DNA from 2 places in the Streptomyces sp. NPDC048603 genome. Region 1 is predicted to be linked to the other one. Evidence: riboswitches for the same ligand, from Rfam matches in the RefSeq annotation. Region 1 holds a riboswitch; the other holds the start of a gene.
What was found. Region 1 has a riboswitch for glycine ahead of gcvP (aminomethyl-transferring glycine dehydrogenase). Riboswitches for the same ligand answer to the same signal wherever they lie in the genome.

Region 1 (14,940 bases):
GTCACCCGGGCAGGTCGGGAAGCCCCACCGGCCAGGTGTGGACGGGGTCGCCCTTGTGCATCAGCTCGCTGTAGCGCCGGGTGGTCGCGGCCAGTGCCGCGTCCCGGTCCAGGCCGCCGGCCAGTCCCCGGTGGTAGGTGTCCACCTGCCAGGTGGACCCGTTCACCCGCCGCCGGCACCGTTCCTCGATGATGCCCAGGTAATGGTCCCGGTCCGCCGGCTCGATGCCCCACGCGTCCAGTCCCGCGGCGGCCATCGGCAGCAGCTCGTCCAGGACCAGCCGGACCGCCGGTACGCTCGCCAGCCCGCCCGAGCGGCCCCGCCGCGGCCAGCGGAGCCTGGCGTCGATCCCGTAGCGGCACGCGGCGTCGAAGTTGGCCTCGGCCTCCGCGAAGGGCAGCCGGCTCCACACCGGGCTCTTCTCGTCGGCGAGGGTGCGGACGAGCCCGTAGTAGAAGGCCGCGTTGGCGACCACGTCGGTCACGGTCGGACCAGCGGGCAGCACCCGGTTCTCCACCCGCAGGTGCGGCAGCCCGTCGGCCACCCCGTACACCGGCCGGTTCCACCGGTACACCGTGCCGTTGTGCAGGACCAGTTCCTGCAGGCTGGGCACCCCGCCCTCGGCCAGCACCCGCAGCGGCTCCTCCTCGTCGCAGATCGGCAGCAGCGAGGGGAAGTAGCGGACGTTCTCGGCGAAGAGCTCGTACACCGAGTCCACCCAGCGCTCACCGAACCAGGTCCGCGGCCGCACGCCCTGCGCCTGGAGCTCCGGCGGCCGGGTGTCGGTGGCCTGCTGGAACAGGGGCGGCCGCGACTCGCGCCACAGCTCCCGGCCGAACAGGAAGGGCGAGTTGGCGCCGACCGCGATCTGCACCGCCGTCACGCACTGGGCCGCGTTCCACACGTCCGCGAAACGGCCCGGGGTGACCTGCAGGTGCAACTGGACGGAGGTGCAGGCGGCCTCCGGCACGATCGACCCGGCGGTCCACCTGACCCGCTCCACCCCGTCGATGTCCAGGTGGAAGTCCTCGCCCCGCAGCATCAGGATCTGCTCGTTGAGCAGCGAGTACCGGTCCACCGCGGAGAGGTTCGCGGCCACCAGGTCGGCCTGCGAGATCGTCGGAAGGATGCCGATCATCACCACGCCGGCGTCGACCTCGGCGGCATGCCGGTGGGCGTAACCCAGTCCGGCACTGATCTCCTCGGTGAGCTGGTCGAAAACCCGTCCGCCGAGCCGGTGCGGGAGTATGTTGAGCTCCAGGTTGAACATTCCCAGTTCGGTCTGGAAATCCGGACTCGCTATCCGCTCCAGAACCTGGGCGTTCACCATTCTCGGCAGACCGTCGGAACCCGCCAGATTCAATTCGATCTCAAGACCCATGAGATTCTTGGGGCGATCGAACCTCTTCTCGGCCAGAAGCTGCTCCAGTCCCTCCAGGCACTCGTGGAGCTTCCTCCGATACCGTTGCCGATCGGACAGGTCGAATCCGCCTGCCACGACCTTCTCCCCCATCGAAGCGTCCCTCCTCGAGCGGGCCCCACCCGGCCACCCGGGCGCGCGCGTTACGGTCGATGATGCCCCGGGGGCGCGATCCCTAACGCGGAGGGGGCGCGACGGCCGGGGAGCGTACGCCGGTTCGGCCACACCGGCGCGCCGCCCGCGCCCTGGCACATTCACCCGGCACCTTGCCGGATGCACATTGCCCGCCGGACTTGCCGAAGTTCGGGCGATCGCAATACCGATGCTTTCCAGCCGAGCAGGCTTCGGGTAACCTCCGAGGTCAGCGCGAGTCTTTCGCGCGCTCTCGGCATGAATTCCAGGACAGCGGGACCGGTATGCGCCTTGTCGGCAATTGACGGGACGGCTAGCCGAAACACCGTGTGAACACATGTCGTATAAACTCCGCAGACTGGGCACAGAGTTGGCGCGCGGCCATTGCCCCACAGCCCCCCTCTGGCCCCAGAATGCGACAGCGCCCTCCGCACGCACTGTTCTTCCCACCGGTCTCCCAAGTGAGAGGCGACCCACATGCCGCTGCATGTCCCCCCGGCCCCCGCGCCCGCCCTGCGCAGCGTTCTCGCGGCACTCGGTTCCCCCACCGCCGTCCGCGACGATCACACCCCGGCCCTGCGCGCCCTGCAGGGACCGGTGACGGCCGAACTCCCGCTTCCCGTCCATGTCCTGGACCGGGTGAGCGCCGGAGGCCGGCCACCCCGCACCCGTCTGGCGGCCTGGCGGTTCCTCATCCGCAGCGGTGACCGGTTCGTGGCCGCCGCCGACACCCGTCTCACCCCCGACGGCTGGGCCTTCTCCCACTTCTTCGAGGGGCCGTACGTCGCGGCCACCGAACGGGCGCTGCGCCAGGCCGAATCCCTGAGTGCGCTGGGCGCCTCCTACCAGCCGCGGCTGCTGTCCGTACCGGAGCTGTACATGCTGACCCTGTGGCTGCACGGGGCACCCGGGGCGGATCCCGCCGGGGGCCTGCCGGACGCCGCCGACCTGCTGGTCCCGCTGGCACCGGCCCCGCCCGGGATCGCGGCGTACCGGCCGCATCCGTTCTCGGAGCTGCTCCCGGTGATGACGCACCGGCTCACCCCGCCCGCGCTCGCGGGTGAGGCGGCCGCCTGACCCGGTTGCCCCATTCGGCCTAGTCCCCCCGGGCCAGGCCATAACCATCCGAATTGGCAGGGGAGTTGAGCTGAACCGCCCGCACGAGTGATGCGTCATCAATCCCAGAGGACAGCTACCGGGAAATCCCTGCGGAGCAGAGCCCGCGGGGCAACACTGGGATCCTGACCAACCGCGATCGATACGGGGGGCGGCCATGAACAACGCATCGAGCCGCAGCACACAGACGACACCGCAGCGAAAGAACGCATCCATGTGCCAGCACCAGCCTGCCTGCCCATCAGCCGACTCCGCCGACCGGGAGGCCGCGCGGCCCGTGGCCAACCACCCGGAGCAGGGGTGGAGCCTGCTGTGCAACGGCGTCCTGCTCTTCGAGGACACCGGTGAGCTGCTGCCGGACGGCCAGATCATCGCCCCGCACCGCCCGCTCGCGGCGGCGCACGTGGTGAAGGCCGCCTGACGGCTCCGGACAACGGCCGAGGGGCCGGCCCGGGGATCACTCCCCCGGACCGGCCCCTCAGCCGTTCACGGACGTCGGTCGTTCACGGACATCGGTCGTTCACGGACCTGCACGGAACCAACCTCAGTTGTCGTACTCGTCCAGCGGCGGGCAGGAGCAGACCAGGTTCCGGTCACCGAAGGCACCGTCGATGCGGCGCACCGGCGGCCAGTACTTCTCGGACGCGACGACCCCGCCCGGGAAGACCGCCTCGTCGCGGGTGTACGGGTGGTTCCACTCGCCGCCGAGCGCGGCCGCCGTGTGCGGGGCGTTGGCGAGGGGGTTGTCGCCGGCCGGCCACTCGCCGGAGGCGACCTTCTCGATCTCGGCGCGGATGGCGATCATCGCGTCGCAGAACCGGTCGATCTCGCCCAGGTCCTCGGACTCGGTGGGCTCGATCATGAGCGTGCCGGCCACCGGGAAGGACATCGTCGGCGCGTGGAAGCCGTAGTCGATCAGGCGCTTGGCGATGTCGTCGACCGAGACGCCGGTCGACTTCGACAGCGGGCGCAGGTCGATGATGCACTCGTGCGCGACCAGCCCGCCCGGGCCGGTGTAGAGCACCGGGTAGTGCGGCTCCAGGCGCTTGGCGATGTAGTTCGCGCCGAGCACCGCCACCTGGGTGGCGCGCTTGAGGCCCTCGCCGCCCATCAGGCGCACGTACGACCAGGAGATCGGCAGGATGCCGGCCGAACCCCACGGGGCGGCCGAGATCGGGCCGACGCCCGTCTCCGGACCGGCGGTCGGCTGCAGCGGGTGGTTCGGCAGGTACGGCGCGAGGTGCGCGCGCACCCCGACCGGGCCCACGCCCGGGCCGCCGCCGCCGTGCGGGATGCAGAAGGTCTTGTGCAGGTTCAGGTGCGAGACGTCGCCGCCGAAGTGGCCGGGCTTGGCCAGGCCGACCAGGGCGTTGAGGTTGGCGCCGTCCACGTACACCTGGCCGCCGGCCTCGTGGACCAGGGCGCAGATGTCCGCGACGTGCTCCTCGAACACGCCGTGGGTGGACGGGTAGGTGATCATCAGCACGGCGAGCTCGTCACGGTGCTGCTCGATCCTGGCGCGCAGGTCCTCGACGTCGACCTCGCCGTCCTCGGCGGTCTTGACCACGACCACCTTCATGCCGGCCATCACGGCGCTGGCTGCGTTGGTGCCGTGCGCCGAGGAGGGGATCAGGCAGACGGTGCGCTGCTCGTCGCCGTTGGCGCGGTGGTAGGCGCGGACCGCGAGCAGGCCGGCCAGCTCACCCTGGGAACCGGCGTTCGGCTGGATGGAGACGCTGTCGTAGCCGGTGACCTCGCAGAGACGTTCCTCCAGCTCGCGGATGAGCGTGGCGTAGCCCTGGGCCTGGTCGATCGGCGCGAAGGGGTGCAGCTGGCCGAACTCGGGCCAGGTCACCGACTCCATCTCGGTGGTCGCGTTGAGCTTCATGGTGCAGGAGCCCAGCGGGATCATGCCGCGGTCCAGCGCGTAGTCCTTGTCCGAAAGCTTGCGCAGGTAGCGCAGCATCGCGGTCTCGGAGTGGTGCTGGTGGAACACCGGGTGCGTCAGGTACGTGTCCGAGCGCAGCAGGCCCTCGGGCAGCGTGTCGGCGGCGGACGCGTCCAGGGCCTCGAGGTCGGCGGTGACGCCGAAGGCGGCCCAGACGGCCTCGATGTCCGCGCGCAGGGTGGTCTCGTCGCAGGAGACGGAGACGTGGTCGGCGTCGACGGGGTACAGGTTGATGCCGGCCTCGCGGGCGGCGGCGACGACCTCGGCGGCCTTGCCCGGGACCCGCGCGGTGATCGTGTCGAAGAACGAGCCGTGGACCAGCTCGACCCCGCCGGCGGTGAGACCGGCCGCGAGCAGCGCGGCGTACCGGTGGGTGCGGCGGGCGATGGTCTTCAGACCCTCCGGGCCGTGGTAGACGGCGTACATGCCGGCCATGACGGCGAGCAGCACCTGCGCGGTGCAGATGTTGCTGGTGGCCTTCTCGCGGCGGATGTGCTGCTCGCGGGTCTGCAGGGCCAGGCGGTACGCCCGGTTGCCGTCGGCGTCGACGGAGACACCGACCAGGCGGCCGGGCAGCGAGCGGGCGTGCTTGTCCTGGACGGCCATGTAGCCGGCGTGCGGACCGCCGAAGCCCATCGGGACGCCGAAGCGCTGGGTGGTGCCGACCGCGATGTCCGCGCCCAGGGCGCCCGGGGAGACCAGCAGGGTCAGGGCCAGCAGGTCGGCGGCGACGGTGACGATCGCGCCGAGCTCGTGGGCCTGGTCGATGACGGCCTTGATCTCCCGGACGGCACCGGAGGCGCCCGGGTACTGGAGCACGACACCGAAGACGCCGCGCTCGGCGATCTCCGCGGGGATGCCCTCGGACAGGTCGGCGACGACGACCTCGATGCCGAGCGGCTCGGCGCGGGTCTCGATCACGGCGATGGTCTGCGGCAGGGTGTCGGCGTCGATGAGGAAGACCCCGCCCTTGACCTTGCCGACCCGGCGGGCGAGCGTCATCGCCTCGGCGGCGGCGGTGCCCTCGTCGAGGAGGGAGGCGCCGGAGGTGGGCAGACCGGTCAGGTCGGCGACCACGGTCTGGAAGTTGAGCAGCGCCTCCAGACGGCCCTGCGAGATCTCCGGCTGGTACGGCGTGTACGCCGTGTACCAGGCCGGATTTTCCATCACGTTGCGCAGGATCACGGGCGGGGTGAAGGTCCCGTAGTAGCCGAGACCGATCATCGGACGCAGCACCTGGTTGCGGTCCGCGAGGGTGCGGAGCTCCGCGAGGACCTCGGCCTCGGTACGCGCCGAGGGCAGGTTCAGAGCGCCGGCGCTCTTGATCACATCCGGTACCGCGGCGGCGGTGAGCTCGTCGAGGGAGCCGTAGCCGACCTGGGCGAGCATCTTCGCCTGGGCCTCGGCGTCGGGGCCGATGTGGCGCTCTTCGAAGGGGATGCCCCGCTCCAGCTGGGAGAGCGAAATGCGGTTGGCGGTCATGTACGGAGGCCTCCTGGTCTGCTGGTCTGCGCGACCTGCGAGGGGTACCACGGCGGGCACCCGGACGGCCTCCCCCTCTGTCATCTCAACCTGAGAGCTTCACCGGCTCCCGGGGGTCGCCCGGTGACGCCGGCTTTCACCGTCGGTGAGGGAGGAGTGTCGGCACCGCGGTCCCGACGTCCACCCTTCTTTCCAGAGTGGCCTCGTCCATGCGGTACGTCTGCCTGAGAGATTCCGGGGAGGATTTGCTCCTTCGGCGCCTCCGTCCCGGCTCGGTCGGAGGACTCTCCCGCACGGGGTCGACAGCCGTCACCCAGACTACCAGCGCCGTTCCCGGGCCTTCCGTGGCTCCCTCAAGTGGCCCTCTCCCCGAATATGCCCTTTCGTTGTCCTTACGGAGGAGTTGCGACCATATGGAGGGACCGTGCAGACCGACATCGATCCGCGCAGCCTGATCGGCCGCAAGGCGTTCGACCGCAACGGCGTCAAGATCGGCACCGTCGACGAGGTCTATCTCGACGACGCGACCGGCGTCCCGGAGTGGGCGGCCGTCCGCACGGGCCTGTTCAGCCGGGACGCGTTCGTCCCCCTGGAGCCCAGCGAGCTGGTGAACGACACCCTCCGGGTCCCGTTCGAGCGCGCCTTGATCAAGGAGGCGCCGGACTTCGGGGTCGGCCGCCACCTCTCGCCCGAGCAGGAGCTGCAGCTGTACCACCACTACGGCCTGGACGTGGCCCTGCCGAGCGACTTCCGCAACGGCCAGGACAGGGACTTCGGCCGGCTGGCGGGCGACGACGGCTGAGCCGCGTCCACGAGAGGACCTACGCCGCGTCCCCCGGGCGGCCCCGGGCGCCCTCCGCGGGCTCCGCCGCGCTCGCCGGGGCGGGGGTGTGCCACGGGACCGGCAGGTCGCCCGCTGCCGCCGGCTCGATCAGCGGCAGCGGCTCCGACGGCTCCAGCTCGGGGTCGTCGACCAGGAACGTCCGCACCCGGCCCGGCGGCGACCACGGCTGCTCGAAGCGGACCGTGACCCGGCCGACCCCGCTGCCCTGGACCCAGCCCGGACCGTAGAGGGCGTGCCGGACGTCACTCCCGGCCGGCCAGCGCCGTTCGACCGGGGTCTCGGCCTCCTGGACCGGTTCGGCCGTCACGGGCTCCACAGGGGCCTCGGGAGCCCCGTCCGGCTCAGCCGCGAGGGTCTGGGCGAAGAGGTCCTCCTGGGTGTAGTCCGCGAGGCCCGACACCCCCACGCCGAGCAGCCGCACCCCGCCCGTGGTGTCCACCCCGTCCAGCAGCCGGCCGGCCGCCTCGCGGATGACCGCGGGGTCGTCGGTGGGCCCGCGCAGGGTCTCCGACCGGGTCAGGGTGGAGAAGTCGTACCTGCGCACCTTGAGCACGATGGTGCGGCCCGAGTGGCCGGAGGCGCGGAGCCGGCCCACGCACCGGTCCGCCAGCCGTTGCACCTCGAAGCGGATCCGGACCCGGTCGTGCAGGTCCACGTCGAAGGTGTCCTCCACCGAGACCGACTTGGCGTCCCGCTCGGCCACGACCGCCCGGTCGTCCAGGGCCAGCGCCATCCGGTAGAGCGCCACACCGTGTGCGCGCCCCAGCATCCGGACCAGCTCGTCCTCGCCCGCCTCGGCCAGCTCCCCCACCGTGGTGATCCCGGCCCGGCGCAGGTGCTCCCCGGTCGCCGGCCCCACCCCCGGCAGGGTCCGGACCGGCATCGGCGCCAGCAGCGCCCGCTCCGTGCCCGGCTCGATCATCATCAGCCCGTCCGGCTTGGCCTCCTCGGAGGCCACCTTGGCCAGCATCTTCGACCCGGCCAGGCCCACCGATCCGCTGAGTCCGGTCACCGCCCGGATGTCCGCCCGCAGCCGCTCCCCGACAGCCCGGGCCGAGGCCGAGTCGAAGGCGACCCCGCCCGCCTCGAGATCCACGAAGGCCTCGTCCAGGCTGAGCGGCTCGACCAGCGGCGACAGCGCCCGCAGCAGCTCCATGACCTGGTCGCTGACCGCCCGGTAGAGGGTGAAGCGGGGGAACAGGTAGGCGCCGTTCGGGCAGAGCCGCCGTGCCTGGCCCATCGGCATCGCGGAGTGCACCCCAAAGCGCCGTGCCTCGTACGAGGCGGTGGCCACCACCCCGCGCGGCCCGAGCCCGCCCACGATCACCGGCTTTCCGCGCAGGCTGGGCTTCGCCGCCTGCTCGGCAGAGGCGTAGAAGGCGTCCATGTCCAGGTGGAGGATGGTCGGCGCGGCTCTCACACCCCCGATGCTGCCTCACCCCACTGACAGCCGGGTCACACGTGTCACACCGGACGGCCCGGCGGGGGTCAGACGGCCCGGTTGCGCCGGGCCGCGAGCTCGTCGGACGGGTTGTGGCCGACCAGGGTCTCCCCCGTGTCGACGCGCTCCCCGTGCAGCTGCGAGAGCGCGTTCTCCACGTCCCGCCAGACCACGCCCACCGCGATCCCGAAGATGCCCTGGCCGCCTTGGAGCAGGTCGACGACCTGGTCCGGCGAGGTGCACTCGTACACGGTCGCGCCGTCGCTCATCAGCGTCAGCCGGTCCAGGTCCGCGAAGCCGCGCTCGCGCAGGTGCTGGACGGCCGTACGGATGTTCTGCAGCGCCACCCCGGTGTCCAGGAAACGCTTGACGATCTTCAGGACGACCACGTCGCGGAAGCTGTACAGGCGCTGGGTGCCCGAGCCGTAGGCCGGACGCACGCTGGGCTCGACCAGTCCGGTCCGCGCCCAGTAGTCGAGCTGCCGGTACGTGATCCCCGCCGCGGCACAGGCCGTCGGTCCCCGGTAGCCGATCTGCTCGCGGGCCTGCCCACCGCCACCGGCCGGCCCGACCGGCGCCACGGCCGCGCATTCCGGCGACCGGCGCGCGGAACCCACCGCACTCCCGTGCAGCGGGTAGGGCCCGCCCTCACCCCGCGCGGGGACGCCCCCGGTCGTACCGTCGCCCGTGACTCTCACGCCGACCCTCCGTCCTTGACCTGCCATCTCGACGGTAGGCAGTCACCAGGGCAGCGTCAACGATCGCCACACTCGGCACGCCGAGTGATAATCACCCTGAGAGTGGTTTCCCGTGCCCTGAATCGGGGAAAGGCTACTCGAATGGGGTGGAACACCCGCCACCATGCACCGATCTCATCGATGTCACCGGTGGCCGGTGCGTCACTGGTTGCTGGTCCCGAAGTCCTCGGGCGAGATCTGGTCGAGGAACTCGCGGAACTTCTCCACCTCGTCCTCCTGCTCGTCCGGGATCGCGATCCCCGCGTCGTCCAGCACCCCGTCACTGCCGTAGATCGGCGTACCCGTGCGCAGCGCCAGCGCTATGGCGTCGGACGGCCGCGCGCTGACCTCCACCCCGCTGGCGAAGACCAGCTCCGCATAGAAGACCCCCTCCCGCAGATCCGTGATCCGGACCTCGGTGAGTTCCTCTCCGAGCGCGTCCAGCACGTCCTTGAACAGGTCGTGCGTCAGCGGCCGCGCAGGCGCCATGCCCTGCTGGGCGAAGGCGATCGCGGTCGCTTCCCCGGGACCGATCCAGATGGGGAGGTACCGGTCGCCTCCCACTTCACGCAGGAGCACGATCGGTTGGTTGGAGGGCATTTCCACCCGGACACCCACAACGTCGAGCTCGTTCACACAGCAACCCTAGGACCTGCCGTGTGGGTTTGGGTAGTCGGGGCGGCACCCGCTCAGTTCAGACGTACCCCGAGGGCCGTCTGCACCAGGGCCTCGTGCAGCCGTACGGACAGCCCGGCGAGCTCCTTCATGGTCGCCTCGGCATGGGCCCTGGTCTGCGGGTTGCGGTGCCGGCGCAGGGGTGCCACCACCTGTTCCACCAGCCCGGCCTCCCGGTCCGCGGCCGCCTTCATGGCCCGCAGGTGACGGGGTTCCAGCCCGAACCGGCCGAGATCGGCCACCAGCCTGGCCACGGCGACCGCCTGGGCCTCGAAACCGCCCTCCGGCGTCTCCGCCACCAGGCCGTACGACTCCCACTCGGCCAGCTGCGCCTCGTCCACCTCGGCGGCGGCGAGCAGCTCGGCCCGGCCCACCTTGCCGACCGTGGCCCGCTCCGGGGCACCGGAAGCCTCGTCGCCGTGCGCCGCCGGGCCCGGGATCCGGGCCGGCTCACCCGGCTCGCGCCCGTCGAGCTGGTCACGGATGACCTTGAGCGGGAGGTAGTGATCACGCTGCAGCCGCAGGATCCGAGCCAGCCGCTCGACGTCCTCGGCACTGAACTTGCGATATCCGGACGGGGTGCGCCGGGGCTCCACGAGCCCTTCCGCTTCCAGGAAACGGATCTTCGAAATCGTGACTTCGGGGAACTCGTCGCGGAGCATGGCGAGCACCGACCCGATGCTCACCAGCCGCTCCGCCGAGCCGGCGGCGCCGTTCCCGGCACCGCCCGTCGGTGTACGCAGCATGGACCTTCCCTGGGATGCCCCCGGACGGAAGCCCGGGGGGAATTCAGAGTCAGATGCCTCGCTGGCTCGCGTAGAACACCAGCCGGTACTTGCCGATCTGCACCTCGTCGCCGCTGTTCAGGGCGACGGAGTCGATCGGGTTCCGGTTGACGTACGTGCCGTTGAGGCTGCCGACGTCGGCGACGGTGAAGCCGCCGTCCGGGCTCCTGCGGAACTCGACATGCCGCCGGGAGACGGTGACGTCGTCCAGGAAGATGTCGCTCTGCGGGTGCCGGCCCGCCGTGGTCAGCTCACCGTCCAGCAGGAAGCGGCTGCCCGAGTTCGGACCGCGCCGCACGATGAGCAGCGCGGAGCCCGACGGGAGCGCCTCCACCGCGGCCTGGGCCTCGGGGGACAGCGTGGGCGACGGGTGCTGTCCGGTCACCTCGGCCTCGTAGGCCTCCAGGCCCGAGATCGAGATGGTGGACGTGGTCTCCGAGGCCCGCTCCGGCGTCAGCCCCGCCCGCAGCGGCGCGCCGCAGTTCGAGCAGAAACGGCTGGTCGCCCGGGCGCGGTGACCGCACCTGCCGCACACCTGGTCGGCCGACGCGGACGCCTCCCCGGGCCGCGGCTGCCCCGCGGAGACATGAGTGGCGTACGGGTCGGAGTCAAACCCTCCACCCGCAGTCGAGGTTGACGGGTCACCGAAGCCTATGCGTGCGGTACCGGCGGGGTCAGCGGCCGACGCGCCCTGACCTCCCGGGAGGTCGCCCTGGCCGGCGACCTCGTCCCGGAAGAGCGGCCGGTCGCCCTGCCCTTCCCCGTGACCCGCACGGTGCTTGGCCGCACCGCTTTCCTCACGGTTCTTCTTGCCGAACAACTTCTCAAACAACTTCACGGGCGATTCCCCTTGACCGAAACAGACCCGCCCGTGGGGCAGGACGAACTCCGAATGACACACCTGCCGACCCGGACATTCTCACAACGTCCGTAACCACCAGACAGTTTCCACCACGCACCGCGACTTCCGTGCGTCGACCCCCCGCAGGCTCGCGCCCACGTGGAACGCTGCGTCCTCCGTCCCGCCTCATGACGATGACGACCGAGCGTAGTCAGGCTGCTTCGCCGGCCGCAAGGCGTCAACAACGATCTTGGGCGACCGTACGACAGTGGCCGTGGCCTGCTCCTTCTCCAGCGTCTGGATGACACCGCCGGGAATGTTCAGTGCCGGTTCCAGATCCTGCGGCTTGCCGATGACCTTGAACTCGTAAGGCTGTGCGATCTTCTTGCCGTCGATGCCGACACCGCCGTCCTCGTCCGAGAAGTAGGTGTCCGCCACCACGCGCACTCCGTTGACCTGGATGGCCTCGGCACCGGCGGCCCGCAGCTCCTGGATGGCGTCCAGCAGCATGTCGGACTGCACCAGACCCTGGGAATCGGAGACCTTGAGCGTGATACCCGGACCCTGGGCTGCCACCGTACCCGCCAGGATGCCCAGTTGGCGCTCCTTCTCCACGGTTTGCCTGCGCGCCTCTTCCGCCTGGTTCGAGCTGCTCTCCAGTTCCCGGCGCTGCTCGTCCAGCCGCTGCTTCTCGTCCTCCAGGCGCTGGGTGCGCCCGTCGAGCTCGTCGAGGATGCGGACCAGGTCCTCCTGGCGGGCTCCGCGCAGCGCGCTGGACTCGGTGTGGGACCGCACCTGGATGGCCAGCCCCAGGCCGAGCACGAACAGCAGGAGCGCCACGATCAGTTGGGCGCGGCTGAACTTCGGCGGCCACAGGCCGGCCCTCAGCCGCTGCCGGCCGGTCTCCTCGGGCCCGGGCGGCGGTCCGGGCGGCGGGCTGACCCGCTCCGGCCGTTCCGGTTCCGGCTCGGGCCGCTTCGGCTCGGGCCGCATCGATTCGGGCCGCATCGACTCGGGCCGCTTCGACTCGGGGTCCGGCCGCTGCTGCTCCGGCTGCTCCGGCTCGGGAGTCCCCTCCGGGGGAGTGTCATGCGTACTCATCGGACCGCCCTCACGCCCGGAACACGTGCCTGCGGATGGCCGCGGCGTTGGAGAAGATGCGGATGCCGAGGACGACGACCACACCGGTGGACAGCTGGGCGCCGACGCCCAGCTTGTCGCCGAGGAAGACGATCAGCGCCGCCACCACGACGTTGGACAGGAAGGACACCACGAAGACCTTGTCCACGAAGATGCCGTCCAACATCGCGCGGAGACCGCCGAACACCGCGTCCAGCGCCGCCACGACGGCGATCGGCAGATAAGGCTCGACGACGGCCGGCACTTCGGGCCGGACCAGAAGCCCGACCACCACTCCGGCCACCAGGCCCAGTACCGCGATCACGATGCACCCTTCTTCGGCTCTGCTGCTGTAGCTGTACGTACGGTCAGGCTCGACGCGGCCGGCAGCCGCACCTCGTTCTCGGCGGACAGGGAGTACCGGATGCCGTAGTTCTCCTGCAGCACGTGCAGGTACTGGCCGTCGGCACTGTCCTGGAATGCGGTGCCCAGCCGTCCCTTGTCACCGACCGCGAGCACCTCGTACGGCGGCACCAGTGGCCGGTTGTCGACCAGTATCGCGTCACCCGCTGCCCGGATCGCCGACAGCGAGGTCAGCCGCTGCCCGTTGATGGACACCGCCTCCGCGCCCGACTGCCACAGCCCGTTCACGATCCGCTGCATGTCCCGGTCCCGCAGCCGGCCGGTGTCGGAGAAACCGGTGTTCTCCCGCGGCCCGCCGCCCTCCGCCGCGGAGCCCTTGGCATCGTCGACGACCAGCTTGATCCCCGGGCCGCGGACCTCGGTGGCGCCGGAGAGCAGCGCGACGAGCTGCGCCTGGTCACCGCCGTGCTGTTTGAGGGCCGCCCGCTGCCGCGCCGCCACGTCCTCACGCAGGGTGTCGACGTCCTTCTCCAGGACATCGGCCCGGCGGTCGGCCCGCTCGACCCTGTTGATCAGCTCCTGCCGCTCCTTGGCCAGCACCGGCGCGCTGAGCCGCGTCTCGGCGGCACCCAGCGTGACGATCGCCGCGGCGACCACCAGACCCGCGGCGAGACCCAGCTTGGCCTTCAGCGTCCGGGGCAGGCCGGCCGCGCCGGCCGCTTCGCGCCGGGCCGCGGCTTCCGCGTACCCCTCGTCCAGACTGTTGTCCATCACGTGCGTCAGCAGCGACATGGAGGCGTCCGGACGCGCGGGCGGCTGGGAGCTCCGGTTCTGGGACGGCTGCGACATGCCGCACATCGTCGCACGTCGGCGCGCCCATCACCGAATGAGGGCGCCCCCGGGCTCCTGTCCGGGGGCGCCCTCCGGGCTCAGTGCCCGGCGCCGTCCACCACGCCGGCCCACTCCTCCAGCAGGGCCTGCGCGGACTCGTCGTCCGGGCCCTCGGCCCACAGGTGGGTCACCGCTTCCGAGGGGTCGGGCAGGACCAGCGCCCAGCGCCCGTCCGCCTCGACCACCCGCACACCGTCGGTGGTGTCCACGTGCCGGTCTCCGGCCGCTTCGACCACCCGCCGCATGACCAGGCCCTTGACCGCCCACGGGGTCGGCACGTCCCGCTTGAGCACGTGCGCACGCGGTATCCGCGCATCGATCTGGCTCAGGGTGAGCTGCGTCCGCGCCACCAGGCCGATCAGCCGGACGAAGGCCGCGGAGCCGTCGAAGACGCTGCTGAACTCCGGCACGATGAACCCGCCCCGGCCGTCACCGCCGAAGATCGTGTTCTCGGCCCTGCCGACTCTGGTCAGGTCGTCCGGCGAGGTCGTCGTCCATTCCACCTGCGTGCCGTGGTACGCCGCGACCTGCTCGGCGATCCGCGTGGTGGTCACGGGCAGCGCCACCCGGCCGCTGCGCCGCTCGGCCGCGACCAGGTCCAGCAGCACCAGCAGCGCCCGGTCGTCCTCGATGATCCGCCCGCGCTCGTCGACCAGCGAGATCCGCTCCCCCACCGGGTCGAAGCGCACCCCGAACGCGGCGCGCGCCGAGGCGACGATCTCGCCGAGCCGTACCAGTCCGGACCTGCGGGATTCCGCCGTCTCCGTGGGCCGCGTCTCGTCCAGGCCCGGGTTGATGGTGAGCGCGTCCACCCCGAGCCGGCCGAGCAGACTGGGCAGCACCAGGCCGGCACTGCCGTTGGTGGCGTCCACGACCACCTTCAGCCCGGACTCGGCGATGCCGGTGGTGTCCACCCGCCGCAGCAGCGAGCCGGTGTACGAGTCGAACACGCTGGACGGGAACTGCAGATCACCGATCTCGCCGGGGAACGCCCGCCGGTACTCCTGGCGCGCGTACACCCGGTCAAGTTTCCGCTGCTGCGCCTGGGAGAGGTCGGCCCCGCGCTCGTCGAGGAACATGATGTCCACGGAGTCCGGCACCCCGGGCGAGGTCCGGATGATGATTCCGCCGGCGCTGCCCCGCGCG
Region 2 (14,940 bases), on a different contig from region 1:
TCACAGCTTCGGCGCAATCTCTTCGGTCCAGATCCGGGTCCGCTCCTCCTGCGACATGTGGCAGGCGGACCAGTGCCGGTCGCCGTCCGGGGTCACCAGCTCCGGACGCACCGTCCGGGTCAGGTTGTCCTTCGGTACGTCGGCGTACGGGCAGCGCGGGTTGAAGGCGCAGCCGCTCGGGATGTTGATCAGGCTGGGCGGGGAGCCCTTCACCGGGATCAGGCGCTCGGTCTGGTCGCGGTCGATGCGCGGCATCGAGCCGAGCAGGCCCCAGGTGTAGGGGTGCTTGGGCTCGTAGAACACCTTCTCGGCGGAACCGCGCTCCACGCACCGGCCGCCGTACATCACCAGGATGTCGTCGGCCATCTCGGCGACCACCCCGAGATCGTGCGTGATCATGATGACGGCGGAGCCGAACTCCTTCTGCAGGTCCCGGATCAGGTCCAGGATCTGCGCCTGGACGGTGACGTCCAGGGCGGTGGTCGGCTCGTCCGCGATCAGCAACTCGGGGTTGTTGACCAGGGCCATCGCGATCATCGCGCGCTGGCGCATGCCGCCGGAGAACTCGTGCGGGTAGGCGTCGACGCGCTGGCCCGGCTCGGGGATGCCGACGCGGTCGAGCATCTCGACCGCCCGCTTCTTCGCGGTCTTCTTGTCGACGTCGTGGTGCGTCCGGTACGCCTCGATGATCTGGTGCCCGACCGTGTAGTACGGGTGCATGGCGCTCAGCGGGTCCTGGAAGACCATCGCCATCTTGCGGCCGCGCAGCCGGCGTACCTCGTCGGCGTCGGCGCGGAGCAGCTCCTCGCCGTCGAGCCAGACCTCGCCGCCGATGGTGGGGCGGCTGCGCGCGTTGCCGGTGCGGTGCAGACCCATGAGGGCCAGCGAGGTCACCGACTTGCCGGAGCCGGACTCGCCGACGATGCCGAGGGTCTTCCCGCGCTCCAGGTCGAAGGAGAGCCCGTCGACGGACTTGACCAGGCCGTCGTCGGTCGGGAAGTGGACCTTGAGGTCGCGGACGGAGAGGAAGGCCTCCCGGGTCTCGCCGCCGGTCTCACTGCGGGGCCCCGACTGCTCCGGGATCAGGGGGGTGGTGCGGTTCTCGGTCACGTCAGCCTCACGCGCGGGTCGATGACGGCGTACAGCATGTCCACGATCAGGTTCGCCATCACGACGAAGAGCGCCGCGAGCAGGGTGACACCCATGATCACGGGCAGGTCGCCGTCCCTGATCGCGCCGACTGCCGCCGTGCCCAGGCCCTGGAAGTTGAAGGTGGTCTCGGTGAGGACGGCGCCGCCGAGGAGTCCGCCGAAGTCCAGGCCGAACATGGTGACGAGCGGGGTGAGGGTGGAGCGCAGGGCGTGCTTGCGGATGACCACCCGCTCGGTGAGCCCCTTGGCGCGGGCCGTGCGGATGTAGTCCTCGCCGAGCACCTCCAGCATCGTGGCGCGGGTGATGCGGGCGTAGGTGGCGGCGAAGAGGAAGGCCAGGGTGACCCAGGGGAGGATCATGCTGTTGAGCCAGGCTGCCGGGTCTTCGGTGAGCGGCCGGTAGTTGGAGACGTCCAGCCAGCCCAGGCCGTAGACGAGGACCGCCGGGGCGAGCATGCCGGTGAAGAAGATCGGCAGCGAGACACCGGCCAGGGCGCCGACCATCACTGTCCGGTCGATCGCCGTCCGGCGTTTGAGTGCCGAGATGACGCCGGTCATGACTCCCGCGAGGACCCAGATCACGGCCGCGCCCAGGGCGAGCGAGACGGTGACCGGGATACGGTCCAGCATCATGTCCCACACCGGCGTCTCGCTCTTGAACGAGTAGCCGAAGCAGGGGGCCGGGCAGTGCGTCGTGTCGACGCCGTTGTCGTAGTCCCGGCCTGCGACGATGCCCTTCACGAAGAGCAAGTACTGCTCGGAGATGGGCTTGTCGAAGCCCATCTTCACGCGGATGCCCGCCAGGGCGGTCTCATTGGTCTCGCGGCCGGCGTACATCAGCGCGGGATCGGACCCGGTGATCTTCGGCACCGCGAAGAAGATGCCGAAGGTGACCACGGAGACCACCAGCAGCGTGGCGACGACGTTGAAGAGTCGCCGGATGAGGTAGACGAGCACTGCAGTCGGCCGCCAGGGCCGGCGGCCGCCGCCCCTTGTGGGGACGGCAGCCGCCGCCTGCGGCCTTCACCTGCCCTTCGGACTAGCGCATGTGCGGTGAAGGCACGTGCCTGACTGTTACTTGACGACGCCCACGGTGGCGAGGTCGATCTTGCCCAGGGACTCGTTGAAGTAGACGTTCGTCAGACGCGGGTTGTGGTAGACGAAGGCCTTGTCGAAGTTGATGGGCAGGTACAGGGCCTTCTCCATCACCTTCTTGTTGATGTCCGTGTAGAACGGCGCGGCCTCTTCGGGGGTCTTGGCGGCAGCGGCGTCGTCGAACAGCTTGTTGATCTCCGGGTCGTTGATCTCGGAGTAGTTGTTGTTGCCGTTCGGCAGGATGAAGGAGCCGTCGACCAGCGGCTGCAGGAAGCCCGCGCCGGAGTTGTAGTCGGCGCCCCAGCCCATGACGATGATGCCGTAGCCCTTCTTCTTCACGTTCTCGGGCGAGCCGATCGTGGAGGAGGAGAGCTTGCCGTCGTACTGGTCGATCTTGGCCTTGATGCCGACCTTGTCGAGCGCGGCCTGCAGGGACTCGGCGGTCTTGACCTCGGCGGCACGGTTGTTGCGGACCGCGATGGTGGTCTCGAAGCCGTCAGGCTTGCCGCACGCCTTCAGGGCCTCCTTGGCCTTGTCGGTCTGCGGCTCGCCCTTGGTCAGGCCCCACGGGTCGTAGGACTTGTCGGAGCCGGGGATGCCGGGCGGCAGCATGTTCGCGCCGAGGTCACCGGAGGTCGGGCCGCCACGGGCGGTCTGCAGGGACTTCGGGTCGGCCGCGTAGATGACGGCCTTGCGGCACTCGATGTTGTCGAACGGCGCCACGGTCTGCGGGAAGACCATGTAGCGGATGTAGCCCGTGAACGGGTTGTCCGCGTGCTGCTTGAGCTTCTCGTCCTTGAGGACCTTGTTCTTCGCCGCGGTGAGCAGACCGGTGCCGTCGACCGCGAGGTCGATGTCGCCGTTGAGCAGGCGCTGGTCCATGTCCTCGGCGTTGGTGGTCACCGTGAAGGAGACCTTGTCCGGCAGACCCTTGCGGATCGTGTCGGTCTTCGGGTCCCAGTGCTCGTTGCGGACCAGGGTCGCGCCCTTGCCGGCGGTGAAGCTCTCGACCTTGTACGGGCCGGTGGAGACCGGCTGGTTGGTGTACTTGGCGCCGGTGTCCTTGGCCGCCGGGACCGGCGAGGAGGACGGCATGGCCAGCAGGTAGCTGAAGTCCGAGTTTGCGGACGCAAGGTTGAAGACGATGGTCTTGTCGTCCGGCGTCTGGACCGACTTCAGACCCATCTTGTTCGGGTCGGTGTCCTTGTACGGGCCGGGGTACTTCTGGCCCTGGTCGAGGACGTCGATCAGGTACGTCGGACCGCCGGACAGCACGTCCTGCGCGAAGACGCGCTCGATGCCGTACTTGATGTCCTTCGAGGTGATCGGCGTGCCGTCCTCGAACTTCACGCCGTCCTTGAGCTTCAGCGTGTAGGTCTTGCCGTCGTTGCTGATCTCGGGCAGCGACTGCGCGAGGTCCGGGACCAGCTTGGTGCCGTCCTTGCCGGGCTTGCTGTCGTACGCGAGCAGCTGGCGCACGTACAGGCGCTGCATGTTCCACACGAAGCCGTAGTAGGCACGCGCCGGGTCGAGGTAGTCGACGTCCTGCGGCGACCAGAGCTTGAGCTCGCCGCCCTTCTTGTCGGACGCGTTCACGACGCCCTTGGTCGCGGCGTCGAAGGCGGCACCGGAGGCGCCGCCCTTGTCGGCCTTGGTGTCATCGCCGTCGCCACCGCACGCGGCGGTCAGCGACAGAGCGGCGATCACTGCGGTGATCGCGAGTGCCTGCTTTCTGCGGATCACGATGGGTCCAACCTCCATGAGTGGGTGAATCGTTGAAGCGGTTCAGCTGCCCTTGGGGTCGAGTGCGTCACGCAGCCCGTCCCCGAAGAGGTTGAACGCCAGGACGGTGATGAAGATCGCGAGACCGGGGACGACCATGAACATGGGGGCGTCCTGGTAAATGGGGACGGCGTCGGACAGCATCTTTCCCCACGACGCGGTGGGAGGCTTGACGCCGGCACCGAGGAAGCTGAGGGCCGCCTCCGTCAGGATGTTGGTCGGGATGATCAGCGTGGTGTAGACGAGGATCGGCGCGACCAGGTTGGGCAGCAGCTCCTTGATCAGGATGTAGCCCCGTCCGGCGCCGAGGCTGCGGGCGGCCTCGACGTACTCGCGCTCGCGCATCGAGATGGTCTGGCCTCGGACGATGCGCCCGATGTACGGCCAGCCGAAGAAGCCGATGACGATGACCAGGACGCCCATCCGGACGCCGGTGCCCTCGAAGCCCCAGACGGAGTTGGGGACAACGGAGACCAGGGCGATGGTGAAGAGCAGCTGCGGGAAGGCCAGCAGCAGGTCCATCACCCGGCTGATCAGTGCGTCGACCCAGCCACCGAGGAAGCCCGCGAGGGCGCCCAGCAGGCTGCCGATGATCACCGAGACGAAGGCGGCCAGGAAGGCCACGGTCAGGGAGATGCGCGCGCCGTAGACGATCCGGCTGAAGATGTCGCGGCCGTTGACCGGCTCCACGCCCAGCAGGTAGTCCGAGCTCATGCCCCCGAAGGAGCCGATGGGGGTGCCGAACTCGGGGTCGATCATCTCCTCGTGGAACTCGTTGGGCGGGTGGCCCAGCAGGCTCACGATCTGCGGCGCGAAGACCGCCACCAGGACCAGGAAGATCACGACGATGCCGCCGGTCAGTGCGACCTTGTCGCGCTTGAGCCGCATCCAGGCGATCCGGCCCGGTGAGCGGCCTTCGATGGCCTTGGCTGGGACGTCGGCTACGGCAACGGCCGCGGGTGCTTGTTCCGCGCTCGTGTCATGCAGTGGTGCCGTCATCGTGGTGGGGACCCCTCTCGGCCGACGGGTGAGCCGGCCCATGCCCGCCGCTGTGGCGGCGTTGGTGCGGAGTGGCGCTGTGAGTGCGAGTACAGGGCAGTGCGATTGCTGCAGAGTGCTGCGAGTGGTACGGCGAACGGTGGTGCAGTAGGTGCTGCGGATGCCGCGTGCGAACTGCGCGCGCCGACCCCTCGGTTGGGAGGACTGATCGGCTCTTGGTGGGGGAGTCTTCATCGGGCCGTCGACCAGCCGCCAGACCCGCAGATGAATGGATGCGCAACCGTGATGTGAGGGTCGGGTTCCCGTTATCCGGACTTCATTGCCGTCTCAGCGGAGCAACACAGTCCGTTCGGTACGGAAGTGGACATCGTGCCCAACTGTCGCCAGCTGTGCGTTATTTGGGCCCAAGGACCGCCCAAATCCGGACAACACAAAGGCCGCACAGAACGATCTGTTCCGTGCGGCCCGATGCCGGCGCGCGGACCACCCCGGAGGGGGTCGCGGGATGTCTCAGTAGCCGGACGCCTGCGCCTCGCGGTCGTAGAAGGGGCGCGCCTGGGCCCTCAGCCACATCGCGACCGGGTCGTGCTCGTCGGCGAGCGCGACCGTGCAGACCGGCACGCCCTCGGGGACGGCGGTCACCGACTGGCGCATCATCTCGCGCACCGACTCCAGTGCCGCGGGCGAGGCGTCGTACAGGTCGAGCCCGACGGCGAGGTACGGCTGGCCGAGGGCCGGCTGCACCCAGGCCCGGCGGAGCGAGCGGACGGCGGGGGTGCGGTGCGCGTGCTGGGTCAGCAGCCCGTAGAACTGCGGCAGCTCCAGCGCGGGCTCCGAGAGCCGCAGCGGCCCGGCCGGCATCCGGTCCAGGCCGGTGGCCACGCGGCGCAGGTCGGCCCAGGGGATGCCGAGGCCGCCGCCCGGGTCGTGCGGGTTGATCCACAGGCCCCAGCGGTCGGGGTAGAGGGCGCGGGCGATGTCCCGGCCGGTGACCACCTCGTACGCGCGGTTCCAGCCGCTCGCGGCGAGCTCCTGCGGGGAGGTCACACAGGGCGCGTAGCCGAGCCCCTCGACCTCCATGCCGCCGTACTGGGCGTCCGGGGAACCGGGCTGCCCTTGCCAGAGCAGCATCCACAGCCGGCCCTCGCCGAGCGCGTGCAGCAGTGACTCATAGCTGTCATAACGCCCGGGGGCCACCTGGCGCAGCATGTGCTCGACCCGCCCGGCCGCGGCCGTGCCTGACGCACTCACCCGGTACCCCTCTTCGTCTCTTTGTCCGCCCGTCAGCCCGGAAGGCCACCAGCTTACGGGTGCCTAGGGCAGATAGAACGGGCGCACGCGCTCGCGGATGTGCTCGGCCACCAGATCGTCGGTGGCGTCGAGCAGGATCAGGTGTACCGGCCACGGCGGCTGGACCCGGTTCAGGGCGCGGGCCAGGGCGTCGAGCGGGACGTCCCGCTCCTCGGGCCGCTGTCCCAGCAGACGGACACCGATGTAGAGCTCGGGGGCTCCGCCCTCGACGCTGGCGAGGCAGCGGTGGGCGGAGGCGACGACGCCGGTGGCCCGGAACTCCTCCCCCGCGGCGGCGAGGAAGTCGACGGGGTCCTCCTGCCAGTCCGGCTCGAACAGCCGGACCCGGCCTCCGCTGGGGCCGCCGTACGGGACCTGGCCGGCCCGGCAGAGCTCGGCGACGGCGGGCGGCGGCAGCGGGACGCCGACGGCACCCTCGGGGTTCAGGGCGATGCCGAGCTGCGGGGGCAGGCCGCGGGCGAACTCGGCTGCCGGGGCGACGGCGAAGTCCATGCCGGGGCCGGCGCAGGCGAGGAACTGCTGCTCGCTGGAGTACACGGGGACGTAGGCCGCTCCGCCGATGTCCATGGTGGGCAGCCGCAGGCTGGCGCTGTCCGGCCCGCCGCCGGCCGGCAGGGGCACCCAGACACTGCTCCGGGCGAGGACCTCCAGAATGCGGGGCCCGGCCTCCGGGTCGCCCAGCGCGGCCCCCAGCACCTGCTCCAGCTCGTTGGCGGGCCAGCCGCCCTCCTGCCCCTGCATCCCTGCGCCTCCCTGCTCCTGCGTTCGTGCCCGAGGTTAGAGCACCGCCCTGCGGCACGATCGCCCACACCTCGGCGGAGGTGCCCGCACCGGGCCGGGGCCGGCGGGACCGGCTACCCGCGGAAGGCCATGCGGGTGAGGCGGTTGGCCGCGGCGCGGTCCAGGAGGGTCGCGGAGGCGCAGCCCGCCGGGAGCCGGCCGGCCGCGACGGAGCCGAGCAGCCGGCCGACGGCGCCCCGGTGCCGGGCGAAGGCGTACGCCGTGACGCCCCGGCCCCGGGCCGCCTGCCCGGACAGCGCCTCCGCCGGGCTTGCGTCCAGCAGGACCAGGTGGAGGTCGCGGCCCCGGCGCCGGGCCGCGCGGGCCAGCAGGCCGCGGACCCAGGCCTGGGTGCCGCAGTCGTGGACCACCACGGAGCGGCCGGAGCGCAGGACCCGGGCCAGGCCGGCGTAGTGCGCGATCCGGACCAGCGGGCGGTACAGCCCGTAGGGCAGGGCGGCCGGCATCCGGTGCTCCCAGCGCTCGCGGACGTCCTGCGAGTCGATGGCGGCGTCCTCTTCCGCGACCGTCCGCTTGATCAGCGTGCTCTTGCCGCCGCCGGGCAGCCCGGACACCACCACGATGTCGCCCTCGGCGAAGCCCAGGCAGGACGGGCCCGCGGCGCGGCCCCGCAGGTCGCGGACCGCGGTCACGGGGGCCGTGCCCTCCGCCGCCCGCGCCGGGACCCCGCGCTGCACCGGTACGCCCGCCGCCGCGGCCGACGTCGCCGCCGCCGATGCCGCCGCCGTCGCCGTCGCCGTCAGTCCGAGTCTCCGCACCGCACTCGCCTCCCCCGAATCGGGTCACCGGGATTCACCAGGAGTTCCCAGGACCCTTTCCCACTGAGTGTAAAGAGACGGTAATCCCGCGGTTCCGGTTCCGCCGGGCCCGTCCGGCCTTCGAGACCGCGGGAGGGCCGTCGGGCAGCCCGGCGGGCGGGGTCGCGGGACGTGGCCTCCCGCACACACTTCCGGGCCCGGCCGCCCATCCGGCCGCATCCCGTGCAATGATGTGCGCCAACTGGACACCCAACTGCATACCGGCCGCTTGAATCCGCGCGGGAGAGTCCCGGCAGCCCCTTCGAGGGCGCCGGGCGCCGAAGGAGCAAGAACCTCCCTTGAATCTCTCAGGCCCCGCACCGCGTGGATGAGGCAGATCTGAAAAGCGAGCCGCGCTCCGCCGCGGTTCCACCCAAGGTGCAAGCCGAGCCCGACCCCGTACGCGATCCGGTCCACGGGTGACCGATCCGGTTCCGTACGTGACAGAGACTCTCGGCGAACCTCTCAGGTTCCGATGACAGATGGGGAGGATCGTCCTCGTCATGTCATGCCGATGCCCTGGGACCTGGGAGCCGTACCGATGAGCAATGCCCCCCGTCTGACCGCGCTCGACGCGCTGCACCGTGAGCTCGGTGCCACCATGACCGACTTCGCGGGCTGGGACATGCCCCTGCGGTACGCCAGTGAGCGCGACGAGCACAACGCCGTCCGCACCAAGGCGGGCCTGTTCGACCTCTCCCACATGGGCGAGATCACCCTCACCGGCCCCGAGGCCGTCAAGGCCCTGGACTACGCGCTGGTGGGCAACATCTCCACGGTCGGCGTGGGCCGCGCCCGCTACACCCACATCTGCCGGGAGGACGGCGGAATCCTGGACGACCTGATCGTCTACCGCCTGGGCGAGACCGAGTACATGGTCGTCGCCAACGCCTCCAACGCCCAGATCGTGCTCGACGCCCTGACCGAGCGCGCCGCCGGCTTCGACACCGAGGTCCGCGACGACCGCGACGCCTACGCGCTGCTCGCCGTCCAGGGCCCGGAGTCCCCCGGCATCCTCAAGCAGCTGACCGACGCCGACCTGGACGGCCTGAAGTACTACGCGGGCCTGCCCGGCACCGTGGCCGGGGTGCCCGCGCTGATCGCGCGCACCGGCTACACCGGCGAGGACGGCTTCGAGCTGTTCGTGAAGCCCGAGCACGCCGTGGCGCTGTGGCAGGCGCTGACCGAGGCGGGCGCGGACGCCGGCCTGGTCCCGTGCGGCCTGTCCTGCCGGGACACCCTGCGCCTGGAGGCGGGCATGCCGCTCTACGGGCACGAGCTGACCACCGCGCTGACCCCGTTCGACGCGGGCCTGGGCCGGGTCGTGAAGTTCGAGAAGGAGGGCGACTTCGTCGGCCGCTCGGCCCTGCAGGCCGCCGCCGAGCTCTCCGAGACCAAGGCCCCGCGCAAGCTCGTCGGCCTGATCGCGGAAGGCCGCCGCGTGCCGCGCGCGGGCTTCGCGGTGGTCGCCGGCGGCCAGGTGATCGGCGAGGTCACCTCGGGCGCCCCGTCCCCCACCCTGGGCAAGCCGATCGCGATGGCGTACGTCGACGCGGAGCACGCCGCGCCCGGCACCTCCGGCGTCGGTGTGGACATTCGAGGTACCCATGAGGCGTACGAGGTCGTCGCGCTGCCCTTCTACAAGCGGCAGAAGTGACGCCGTTCCCTTCCGGGACCCGTCTCACGTTTCAAGACCAACGTTCATCAGCACTCCCCTCATCCAGGAGAATCAGGTCATGAGCAACCCCCAGCAGCTGCGCTTCACCAAGGAACACGAGTGGGTCACGGAGGTCGACGCGGACGGCGTCGCCACCGTCGGCATCACCGAGTACGCGGCCAACGCCCTCGGTGACGTCGTCTTCGCCCAGCTCCCCGAGGTGGGCGACACCATCACCGCCGGCGAGACCTGCGGCGAGCTGGAGTCCACCAAGTCGGTCAGCGACCTGTTCGCCCCGGTGACCGGTGAGGTCACCGCGGCCAACCAGGACGTCGTGGACGACCCGGCGCTCGTGAACACCGCCCCGTTCGAGGGCGGCTGGCTGTTCAAGGTCAAGATCACGGGCGGCGAGGACGACCTGCTGTCCGCCGACGAGTACACCGCGTTCACCGCGGGCTGACCTCCCACCACACCAGGGATAGAGATGTCTGTACTGAACACCCCTCTGCACGAGCTTGACCCGGACGTCGCCGCCGCCGTCGACGCCGAGCTCGTGCGCCAGCAGTCGACCCTGGAAATGATCGCGTCGGAGAACTTCGCTCCGGTCGCCGTCATGGAGGCCCAGGGTTCCGTCCTCACCAACAAGTACGCCGAGGGCTACCCGGGCCGCCGCTACTACGGCGGCTGCGAGCACGTCGACGTGGTCGAGCAGATCGCCATCGACCGGATCAAGGCGCTGTTCGGCGCCGAGCACGCGAACGTGCAGCCCCACTCGGGCGCACAGGCCAACGCCGCCGCGATGTTCGCGCTGCTCAAGCCGGGTGACACGATCATGGGCCTGAACCTGGCCCACGGCGGTCACCTGACCCACGGCATGAAGATCAACTTCTCCGGCAAGCTCTACAACGTGGTCCCGTACCACGTCGGCGAGGACGGCCAGGTCGACATGGCCGAGGTCGAGCGCCTGGCCAAGGAGTCCAAGCCGCAGCTGATCGTGGCCGGCTGGTCCGCGTACCCGCGCCAGCTGGACTTCGCCGCCTTCCGCCGGATCGCGGACGAGGTCGGCGCGTACCTGATGGTCGACATGGCCCACTTCGCGGGCCTGGTCGCCGCGGGCCTGCACCCGAACCCGGTGCCGCACGCCCACGTGGTCACCACCACCACGCACAAGACCCTCGGCGGTCCGCGCGGCGGTGTCATCCTGTCGACGGCCGAGCTCGCCAAGAAGATCAACTCCGCGGTCTTCCCCGGCCAGCAGGGCGGTCCGCTGGAGCACGTGATCGCGGCCAAGGCGGTCTCCTTCAAGGTCGCCGCCTCGGAGGAGTTCAAGGAGCGCCAGGAGCGCACCCTGGAGGGCGCGAAGATCCTCGCCGCCCGCCTGGTGCAGGACGACGTGAAGGCCGTGGGCGTGGACGTGCTCACCGGCGGCACGGACGTGCACCTGGTCCTGGTCGACCTGCGCAACTCCGAGCTGGACGGCCAGCAGGCCGAGGACCGCCTCCACGAGGTCGGCATCACGGTCAACCGGAACGCGATCCCGAACGACCCGCGGCCGCCGATGGTCACCTCGGGCCTGCGGATCGGCACCCCGGCCCTGGCCACCCGCGGTTTCGGCGCCGAGGACTTCACCGAGGTCGCCGACATCATCGCCGAGGCCCTCAAGCCGACGTACGACGTCCAGGCCCTGCGGGCCCGCGTCACCGCGCTGGCCGAGAAGCACCCGCTGTACCCGTCGCTGTAACAGGCGTCGGTTCCAGGGGCCCGGCCTTGTTCTCCACAGGCCGGGCCCTTTTCCTTCCCGTGCCGGCCGTACGCCGGCGCCGTGCAGGGCCCTGGGCGGACCCGCACGGGTCACGCGCGGGCTCCACGCGGACCCGACCGCCCCGGTACCGGACCCGCAGCCCGGCACCGCACCCCTCCAGCAGCACACCGGCCGGCCTCGACGGCGGCCGGAGAGCGTGAGCCGATTCACGCCCGGCCGACCCCTCACGGCCCCCTTCCGCAAGCGAGTCGTTCACGTCGGCGCGATACGCTCGTCTGCCGGACAAAATCCACAAAAATCACCTCTCCTGCCCTCCCACCCCACGAGCAGACAAGGGAGTCCGCCACCGTGGCCATTTCCGTCTTCGATCTCTTCTCGATCGGCATCGGTCCCTCCTCCTCCCACACCGTCGGGCCGATGCGTGCCGCCCGCATGTTCGTGAACCGGCTCAAGAAGGACGGCCTGCTCGCCCAGACCGTCTCGGTCCGGGCCGAGCTGTACGGCTCCCTGGGCGCGACCGGCCACGGCCACGGCACCCCCAAGGCCGTCCTCCTGGGTCTGGAGGGTTACTCCCCGCGTACGGTCGACGTCGAGAAGGCCGACGACGAGGTCGAGCGCATCCGGCAGAACAAGAGGCTGCGGCTGCTCGGCGCGGAGATAGGCGACGTGCACGAGATCGACTTCGACGAGCCGAACCAGCTGATCCTGCACCGCCGCCGCTCACTGCCGTACCACGCCAACGGCATGACCCTCTTCGCCTACGACGAGGCGGGCGCCCCGCTGCTGGAGAAGACGTACTACTCGGTCGGCGGCGGCTTCGTGGTCGACGAGGACGCGGTCGGCGAGGACCGGATCAAGCTCGACGACACCGTGCTGAAGTACCCCTTCCGCTCCGGTGACGAGATGCTCCGGCTGACCCGCGAGACCGGCCTGTCGATCTCCTCCCTGATGCTGGAGAACGAGAAGGCCTGGCGCACCGAGGAGGAGATCCGCGAGGGGCTGCTGGAGATCTGGCGGGTCATGCAGGCCTGCGTCTCCCGCGGCATGTCCCGCGAGGGCATCCTGCCGGGCGGTCTGCGGGTCAAGCGGCGCGCCGCCGCCACCGCCCGCCAGCTGCGCACCGAGGGCGACCCGCTGCTGCACCGCAGCGAGTGGACGACGATCTACGCGATGGCGGTGAACGAGGAGAACGCGGCCGGCGGCCGGGTCGTGACCGCCCCGACGAACGGCGCCGCGGGCGTGCTCCCGGCCGTCCTGCACTACTACGTGAACTTCGTCCCGGGCGCCGACGAGGACGGCGTGGTCCGCTTCCTCCTCGCCGCGGGCGCGATCGGCATGCTGTTCAAGGAGAACGCCTCGATCTCCGGCGCCGAGGTCGGCTGCCAGGGCGAGGTCGGCTCCGCCTGCTCCATGGCGGCGGGCGCGCTGGCCGAGGTGCTCGGCGGCACCCCGGAGCAGGTGGAGAACGCGGCCGAGATCGGCATGGAGCACAACCTCGGCCTGACCTGCGACCCGGTCGGCGGCCTGGTCCAGATCCCGTGCATCGAGCGCAACGGCATGGCCGCGGTGAAGGCCGTCACCGCGGCGAGGATGGCGATGCGCGGGGACGGCAGCCACAAGGTCTCGCTGGACAAGGTCATCAAGACCATGAAGGAGACCGGCGCCGACATGAAGGTCAAGTACAAGGAGACCGCGCGCGGCGGCCTCGCGGTCAACGTCATCGAGTGCTGAGAGTGCCGACGCTCACCGCTCGCTGATACCGGTGGGGTGCGGGCCCGGCGGGGCGCGCACCCCACCGTCGCGTCAGGAGACGGCGTACCACTGGCTGGCCCAGCCGGTGTTGATGGTGCTGGTGGACTGCTGGGTGAGGTCCAGGGTGGCGGGCAGGGCGGTCTGCCCGGTGAGCACGGTGCTGTAGCGCAGGTTCGGCGGGGTCAGGCCCGCGTTCACCGAGATACCGGCCCCGGTGGCCTTCAGGGTCAGCAGGTTGGTGGCCCAGCTGCCGTTCAGCAGCAGCGCGATGAAGTAGGTGCCCGGCTCGGCGGTGAAGGGCTTCTGGAGGGCCAGCGGCTTGGCGATCGCGTCGGTCATCAGCTGCGGGGAGACGTCAGCGGTGGATCCGCGGAGGACGCCCTTGGCGTCGTACACGCCGAGGTAGCAGTCGGCCAGCTGGGCGTTCGGGTCGATCCCGGCCAGTCCCAGCCAGATGTTCGACCAGCTGGTCCGCTCGCGCAGGACGATCCGGACCAGGGTCACCCGGCCGCCGACCCCGGCGGAGGACTGGGCCGTGACATGGCCGGCGTCGTTCGGGTCGCCGGTCCAGGCCAGCAGGTTCTGGTCCTGCGGGCGCGGCTCCGGGTCGAGCTCGGCCGGGCCGCCCGGCGGGGCCTGGGTGACCCCCGCGGACGCGGTCTTCTCCGGCTTCGCCGCCGGCGTGCTGCAGCCGGCCAGCAGGGCCGCGGCGGCGGTGGCCGCCACCAGGCCGGCGACGGTACGGGTGATGCGCATGGTCCCCCCAGGAACACGAGTTGCTCAGGGGGCCATGGTCACATCCCGGCGCACCGATCCGAACCCGCCACATTTCCCGTGCGCGGCCGGAACCGCACGGCGACGATGGATGTCTCCATGGTTGTCAGCATTGTCCCCTTACATCCGGAGAAACCGGGGGACGCAATGAAGCTCACCCGCCCCGTCCACCGCATACGCCGCCGGCAGCTCGTGGCCCTGGCCACGGGTGCCCTCCTCACCGCCGGAATCGGGTTCGCCGCGCCTGCCTCGGCGCAGCTCCCGGCCGCGGAGCCGGCCACCACCGCCACCTGGAGCACGACGCCGCTCGTGGTCAACGCCCGCTGGGGCGGCCACTGCACGTACGACCGGCTCGTCATCGACGTGAAGGGGTACGTCCCCGACGTCGCCGTCCGCAGGACCGCCAAGCTGTACTACGACGGGTCCGGCAAGCCGGTCCCGCTCGCGGGGAAGTACTTCCTGGAGATCCGCCTCCACCCGGCCGCCGCCCACAACGACGCGGGACAGTCCGTCTACAAGGGGCCGAAGCTCCAGCGGATCTGGCTGCCCAAGCTCAAGGGCATCGCCATGACCGGCGACTACGAGGGGTACGTGACCTTCGGCGCCGCCTTCAACACCTATCCCGTCTACAAGACGTTCAAGCTGCACAATCCGGAGCGGTTCGTGCTGGACGTCAGGCACGCCAACGTCTGCTGAGCGAGCAGCACCTGGCCGGGCCCCGGGGTCGTCGCACGCCCCGGGGCCCGGCCGGTTCCGCAGGTCCCGGGTCAGCCGCCGACCGGTGCCTTGGAACGCAGGACCGTCAGGAACTCGCGCATCCACGCCGGGTGGTCGGGCCAGGCACGGGCCGAGACCAGGGTGCCGTCGACCACCGCCTCGGAGTTCTCGAAGGCCCCGCCGGCGCCCCGCATGTCGAGCTCCAGCGCCGGGTAGGCGGTGACCCGCCGCCCGTCCAGGCTCCCGGCGGCGGCGGTCATCAGCGGACCGTGGCAGATCTGCGCGACCGGCTTGTCCGCCCCGGTGAAGGCGGCGATGATCCGCTTCACCTCGGGGTCGTTG

Region 2: linked by a shared signal. The riboswitch ahead of gcvT (glycine cleavage system aminomethyltransferase GcvT) and the one ahead of gcvP (aminomethyl-transferring glycine dehydrogenase) in region 1 are both predicted to bind glycine.

Annotation. Positions count from the first base shown of each region.
Region 1 covers NZ_JBICVY010000005.1:2,199-17,138, reverse strand. Annotated here, with positions in the region: gene ACGFQ9_RS12920 (glutamate-cysteine ligase family protein) at 2-1,513, opposite strand; gene ACGFQ9_RS12915 (hypothetical protein) at 2,030-2,629, shown strand; gene ACGFQ9_RS12910 (DUF5999 family protein) at 2,883-3,089, shown strand; gene gcvP (aminomethyl-transferring glycine dehydrogenase) at 3,213-6,098, opposite strand; glycine riboswitch at 6,301-6,400, opposite strand; gene ACGFQ9_RS12900 (PRC-barrel domain-containing protein) at 6,523-6,900, shown strand; gene ACGFQ9_RS12895 (DNA polymerase IV) at 6,920-8,362, opposite strand; gene ACGFQ9_RS12890 (MerR family transcriptional regulator) at 8,431-9,081, opposite strand; gene ACGFQ9_RS12885 (bifunctional nuclease family protein) at 9,283-9,756, opposite strand; gene ACGFQ9_RS12880 (MerR family transcriptional regulator) at 9,810-10,541, opposite strand; gene ACGFQ9_RS12875 (FHA domain-containing protein) at 10,591-11,418, opposite strand; gene ACGFQ9_RS12870 (DUF881 domain-containing protein) at 11,608-12,522, opposite strand; gene ACGFQ9_RS12865 (small basic family protein) at 12,533-12,865, opposite strand; gene ACGFQ9_RS12860 (DUF881 domain-containing protein) at 12,862-13,761, opposite strand; gene ACGFQ9_RS12855 (sugar phosphate nucleotidyltransferase) at 13,833-14,940, opposite strand, start outside.
Region 2 covers NZ_JBICVY010000027.1:3,207-18,146, forward strand. Annotated here, with positions in the region: gene ACGFQ9_RS37870 (ABC transporter ATP-binding protein) at 1-4, opposite strand, end outside; gene ACGFQ9_RS37875 (ABC transporter ATP-binding protein) at 1-1,086, opposite strand; gene ACGFQ9_RS37880 (ABC transporter permease) at 1,107-2,108, opposite strand; gene ACGFQ9_RS37885 (ABC transporter substrate-binding protein) at 2,226-4,007, opposite strand; gene ACGFQ9_RS37890 (ABC transporter permease) at 4,032-5,027, opposite strand; gene ACGFQ9_RS37895 (enhanced serine sensitivity protein SseB C-terminal domain-containing protein) at 5,538-6,278, opposite strand; gene ACGFQ9_RS37900 (enhanced serine sensitivity protein SseB) at 6,342-7,079, opposite strand; gene ACGFQ9_RS37905 (AAA family ATPase) at 7,193-7,897, opposite strand; glycine riboswitch at 8,167-8,269, shown strand; gene gcvT (glycine cleavage system aminomethyltransferase GcvT) at 8,478-9,593, shown strand; gene gcvH (glycine cleavage system protein GcvH) at 9,673-10,053, shown strand; gene glyA (serine hydroxymethyltransferase) at 10,078-11,334, shown strand; gene ACGFQ9_RS37925 (L-serine ammonia-lyase) at 11,704-13,086, shown strand; gene ACGFQ9_RS37930 (hypothetical protein) at 13,159-13,863, opposite strand; gene ACGFQ9_RS37935 (hypothetical protein) at 14,029-14,577, shown strand; gene ACGFQ9_RS37940 (DJ-1/PfpI family protein) at 14,649-14,940, opposite strand, start outside.